2 regions of the Providencia sp. Marseille-Q8014 genome follow, and region 1 is predicted to be linked to the other one. Evidence: predicted binding sites of a transcription regulator. Region 1 holds the regulator's gene; the other holds the start of a gene.
The links. Region 1 encodes PhoB, which activates phosphate uptake and scavenging genes when phosphate is short. Its sites were predicted from a motif close to CTGTCATAAAACTGNCNNAT; they were not measured.
Positions count from the first base shown of each region.

Region 1 (3,221 bases):
ATGCTCTGCGGGGATCCCTGCACCATTATCTGTCACACTAAAGCGCGCGCCATTATGTGTTTTTTGCCAACCTACACGAATTGTCGTCCCTTCCGGTGTGTGCATAATGGCATTATAGACAAGGTTCGCTACTGCACTACGTAATTGCTCTTCATTACCATAAACACGTAACTTTTCATCCACTGAAAATACCAATTGCTGTCGGCCTTGGCTTAAACTTATCGCCTCCTGCTCTATCATTTTTAAAATGACCGGAATATTCACTTGTTCATCTAAATTGATATGAGGCGCGACTTCAATACGAGATAATTGCAGTAATTGTTTCACTAAATTATCCATCCGATGTGCTTGCTCTTGCATCACCATCAAGGCTTTTTTATTTGCCGGAGAAGTATTTTCTTGGTCTTCCAATACTTCAAGATACCCTTGAATGACTGTCAACGGTGTCCGTAGCTCATGACTAACGTTCGCAAAGAAATCTCTACGCGATTTTTCTAAGCGACGCTTTTCAGTGACATCACGAGCCACCATTAGGAGCTGGTCTTCGCTATAAGGCAAGATACGAAATTCGACAATAGCGCCACTGTTTAACTCTATCGTTAACGCTTGTTCATAATTTTGTAACGTGAAATACCGACTAAAGTCAGGATAGCGCAATAAATTAAAAATAGGTTGCCCGCTATCTTCCGGCCAACGAAAACCTAATAGGTGCTGGGCATGCCGATTACACCAAAAAATGTTACCTTCAAGAGTCATCATCACAACCGCATCCGGTAAAGACTCTGCCCCACTGCGAAAGCGTTTAATCAATTGGCCTAATTCACGACGGCGTTTACGGTTTCGTTGTTGAAGTTGGTAGATGCCATAAAATATGGGTTCCCATCCCCCTTTGCCATCAGGTGGAAGCATACTGCGATCAAGCCATAACCAATATGAAAGCTTCATCAGGTTATAGCTATGCCAAATTAAGGCCGCCGCCAATGAAATCACTAAAAGCCATGCTAGATGGCCGATGAAAATAGACAATATTAAGGCTGGTAAGATAAATAAAAACAGCCCCCAAACTAGCTGCTTCCATGATAAGCGTTCAAGCAAACTGGAATCTCCTGTTATTTCTCAGTAGCGCACTGAAAAGCGATAGCCAGTGCCACGAACCGTTTGAACCATTTTATCATGTCCTTCCGTCTCTAATGCTTTTCTGAGACGACGAATATGAACATCAACCGTTCTATCTTCAACATACACATTCGCCCCCCACACATAATTAAGTAACTGTTCACGGCTATATACGCGTTCGGGGTGAGTCATAAAGAAATGCAATAATTTATATTCCGTTGGCCCCATATCAATAGGCACATCGTTACTGCTAACGCGGTGAGACGTTGGGTCGAGTGTTAACCCATTCATTTCAATAATATCTTCAGTCGCCATTGGCGAAATACGGCGTAAAATGGCTTTTACTCGCGCGACTAACTCTTTAGGCGAAAAAGGCTTGATTAGATAGTCATCTGCACCAACTTCCAATCCCTTTACGCGATCTTCTTCTTCTCCCCTTGCTGTTAGCATCATCACAGGAACATCGCGAGTATCACTGTCACGTTTCATGTGCTTAATCACTTGAATACCGGATCCGCCAGGGATCATCCAATCCAATAGAACTAGGTCAGGTAATGGGTCAACCAACTGCGCAATCGCGGAATCATAATCATCAGCTTCAATAGACTGAAAACCATTCTGCTCCAGTACAAAACAAACCATTTCTCGGATGGGCGCTTCATCTTCAACAACTAGAATGCGTCTTGCCATGATTAATCCTGTAAATAAGAAGAGATTATTAAAAGTGAAACCATTATGCGTCACTTTTATGACAGAATTATGAATCCCGTCATCCAATGACACGACTCTTTTCTATATTAGTGGTAAATTGTCATTTTAGTGAAATAAACTTGTCATACATAATGCCGTGAATGGATTTATCTTCATACGGCATCATCATCTACTGGGCAATATGCCTAACACCTCTTCCCACTCAATTCGCTATTTGTTCTGATATTGCCATTAACGACCTCTAATAAGGTATACTCATCATCGCAACTCTATCAAGCAGCAGGAATCAGCCCTTATGCGTATCATTCATACCTCCGACTGGCACCTTGGCCAATATTTTTTCACCAAAAACCGAGCTGTTGAGCATCAACACTTTTTAACTTGGCTGATTGAGCAAGTTAAACAATACCAAGTGAATGCCGTGATCGTTGCCGGAGATATTTTTGACACAGGCTCCCCGCCTAGCTATGCGAGAGAACTTTACAACCAATTCGTTGTGTCACTCCAACAAACTGGCTGCCAGCTAGTCATACTGAGTGGTAATCATGATTCCGTTTCGGTCTTAAACGAAACCAGCTCGTTGCTTGCGTATTTAAATACCCAGGTTGTCACCTCTGGCAGCCATCCACAGGTGATCACCTTAAAAAATGCACAAGGCCAACCTGGGGCACTACTTTGTGCCATTCCTTTTCTACGACCAAGAGATATTCAATTGAGCGTGGCAGGACAAAGCAGCGAAGAAAAACAGCTATCACTACAGACCGCGATTAGCGAGTATTACCAAAATAGCTATCAACTAGCAGTACAACAACGGGCATCACTCGGATTAGATATCCCTATTATTGCCACTGGCCACCTAACGGTTGTCGGCGCCGAAGTGTCCGATTCTGTGCGCGATATCTATATTGGTAGCTTGGATGCATTCCCTTCCGGCGCATTTCCTCCTGCTGATTACATCGCATTAGGGCATATTCACCGCCCACAAACGATTGGGGGACAGCAACATATCCGTTACTCTGGCTCTCCTATTGCTCTAAGTTTTGATGAGGCTCAGCAACAAAAAAGTGTCTGTATGGTGGAGTTTGACGGCCATCAAATCTCACAAATTTGTCAACTCCCTATTCCTCTATTTCAGCCACTACAAACATTAAAAGGCTCACTTGCTGACATTGAAAAGCAATTAAAGACATTAAAACATACGCCTGACACCCCACCTATTTGGTTAGATATTGAAGTCGCATCGCAAGACTATCTTGCGGATATCCAACAACGTATAGAGGTCTTAGTCAAGGATTTACCTGTTGAGGTGGTTTTATTACGCCGTGCGCGTAAACAACAAGGTCAGTCTGTGACGATAGCTAATGAAACCTTAAATGAGCTCACTGTAGAAGAGG
Region 1 is NZ_CBCOPT010000001.1:804,241-807,461, reverse strand. It holds gene phoR (phosphate regulon sensor histidine kinase PhoR) at 1-1,095, opposite strand, end outside; gene phoB (phosphate regulon transcriptional regulator PhoB) at 1,117-1,806, opposite strand; gene sbcD (exonuclease subunit SbcD) at 2,123-3,221, shown strand, end outside.

Region 2 (3,221 bases), 500 kb from region 1:
ACTAATTGCGGTATTGAAAACGTTGGGGGCTGGGCGTTCAGCATTACAAAAATGGGTTATTGGTCAGTGGTTAGTGATATTAATGGCGGCGGCGCTATTAGGGTCGCTGTTAGGATTAGCGTTCGAAGGTATTTTGATGCAAATACTGGGCGCAATGTTACCTAAAGCACTTCCTTCAGCGAGTTTATGGCCATGGGTTTGGGCTATTGGTACGCTATTTTTAATCGCCATAATTGTCGGGATCCGTCCTTATCGCCAATTGATGGCTACGCAACCATCACGAGTTTTACGGGAAGATGCTCCTTCACCTGTTTGGCCGCTGTATTATTATTTGCCAATCGTCAGCTTGATCGTTGTTGGGGGACTCTTTCTGTTTGCCGGAGTTAACCCTCTTTTATGGTCAATTTTGATTGGTATTGTGATCGTCGCGGTTTTATTGGCATTAATTGGGTGGCTTGGTTTGTGGCTATTGCGGCAATTGAAGTTTAAGCAATTGAGTTTACGTCTTTCAGTTAGCCGTTTATTGCGTCAACCGCTACAAACAATTACGCAAATGAGCGCATTTTCGCTCTCATTCATGTTACTGGCACTATTGATCTTAGTGAGGGGGGATTTATTGGATAAATGGCAGCAGCAACTGCCAGCAGACAGCCCCAATTATTTTCTAATTAATATGAATGAGTCACAGATAAAACCGGTGACAGAGCTGTTAGCGAAGCACCAAGTGAAGCCGACAGAGTTTTATCCGGTAGTATTAGCTCGTTTGTCTGAAATAAATAATACCTCTGCAATAGAGTGGGCTGATGAGAGAGACCCTAACAATAATACGGTGCGACGTGAATTAAGCCTCACATGGCAATCCTCTCTACCTGACGCCAATGTGGTGAATGAAGGAACGTGGCCGCCTAAAGAGGGAGAAGTTTCCATTGAACAAACTGTGGTGAAACAGCTAGGAATCAAAATAGGGGATAAACTGACGTTTAATGCGGGAGCTCAAGTCTTTAGTGCAACAGTCAGTAGCATTCGTACTGTTGACTGGGAAAGTTTGCGACCGAACTTTTTCTTTATCTTCTCAGAGGAGACTTTAAACGATATCCCCGCGACATGGATGAGCAGTTTTTACTATGATGGCAATGGCAAATTGTTAACGGATTTGAGCCGTAACTATCCTACTATCAATGTATTAGATACTGGTGCCTTGATCGCACAAATCCAGCAAATTTTACAACAAGTAAGTCAAGCGCTTGAAGTCATGGTAGTACTCGTGATTTTCTGTGGTTTACTACTTTTATTAGCGCAAATTCAAGTCGGAATGAGCCAAAGAGAACGCGAGTTAGTGGTCTATCGCACGTTAGGGGCAAGTAAAAAATTGATGCGTCGTACCTTATGGAGTGAATTTGCCTTACTTGGCTTAATGGCGGGACTTGCGGCGGCATTTGGTGCAGAGGTTGCTTTATGGTTATTACAAACCAAAGTGTTTGATTTTCCTTGGCAGCCAGAGTGGTCAATGTGGTTATTATTGCCATTATGTGCAGCGCTACTGCTATCGATTTGTGGTAGCTGGCTTGGCATTCGTTTGTTAGGCACTGGCAATCAACATCGTCGCATGCCAAATAGCTAATTTATTTTATGAATACGGCTTCTTATTTTTGACTAGTGCAGGAGTAAGAAGCCGTTCAAATAACTGTCTTAATTCCATCACTAAATTGTCATTTATCCTGCTTATGATTCCCGAGTCAATAAATGATTAACTATTTGATGGGAACATAATAATGCAGCCTCGCCGCACCATAAAATTACGTACATTATCGTTACTTGCAACATTGATTGCATTTTCCAACACAGGGTATGCTCAACAAGAAGTCTCTGCAACACTAGCAGGACACGCTATTTTATCGGTCAATTCTACAGTACCAGCGCCCACTGATGCACCACTAGATTTACAGGTTAGCGGAAAATATACGACAGGAAATCGTATTGACGAACTCGGTAAGGTTGAAGGGAAGTCTGCCGATCGTCCAACTGGGATGCATGTACCGATTAAAGGTCAACCTCGACAGGGACATTCCGGTATTAAACGTATGGCCGATGGCACCTATTGGGTACTGACCGACAATGGTTATGGCAATAAGGTTAATTCACCAGACTCGATGCTGTATTTAACTCAATACGACATTGATTTTAAAACCGGCCAAGCCAATCCACTCAATACTGTTTTCTTCCACGATCCGGATAAAATCATTCCATTTCATATCATGAATGAAAGTACAGATAAGCGTTATCTAACAGGGAGTGATTTTGATCCTGAAAGCTTTCAATTTGCGGATGGCGCATTATGGGTAGGGGATGAGTTTGGTCCTTATTTAATTAAGATGGATCTCAATGGCAAAGTTCTCGCATTATTTGAAACTCACGTTGATGGCAAAAAAGTGATTTCACCTGATCACTATCAAGTTACCACGCCTGCTAAACCTACGGATAAAATTCATTTTCAAGTCAACCGTTCAAAAGGTTTTGAAGGCATGGCCTCATCACCAGATGGCACTAAGCTATACCCTATGCTTGAAGGGGCTATTTGGGATGAAGAGAAACAAGATTATGAAAATGTCGATGGCAAGCGTGCCGCTCGTATCCTTGAATTTGATGTGAAAAAACAGCAATGGAGTGGACGTAGTTGGTTATATGTCTTTGAAGATAATCAAAATGCCATCGGCGATTTCAATATGATTGATGATACACACGGTTTGATTATTGAGCGTGATAATGGAGAAGGCACAGCCGATAAAGCCTGTCCTGAAAGTACCACAGAGACGCAAAATTGTTTTAGTCAACTAGCGAAGTTTAAGCGTGTTTATCGTATTGAGTTTTCGGATACCAATCAAGGCAAACCGGTTGATAAGCAAGCCTATATCGATTTAATGAATATAAAAGACCCGCAAGGAATGGCAAAGAAACCGTTGAATAATGGCGTATTCACTTTCCCATTCTTTACGATTGAAAATGTTGATGTTGTCGATAGTGAACATATTATTGTCGGTAATGATAATAACTATCCATTTTCATCGAGCCGTGACCCTAATCAAGCGGATGATAATGAATTTATCTTATTAAAGGTACCTGCGTTGTTAAATCCTTAATTTTCCTTGTCTATTTTGATTTTTTTGCTCGGGGTGTAGCCCGAGCTTTTTTATTTTATTACTCACGACTTACAGTGATAAATG
Region 2 is NZ_CBCOPT010000001.1:1,307,802-1,311,022, forward strand. It holds gene ybbP (putative ABC transporter permease subunit YbbP) at 1-1,621, shown strand, start outside; gene ACWPW6_RS05660 (esterase-like activity of phytase family protein) at 1,773-3,137, shown strand.
Region 2: the regulator PhoB is predicted to act here: its motif matches at 1,696-1,715, upstream of ACWPW6_RS05660 (esterase-like activity of phytase family protein).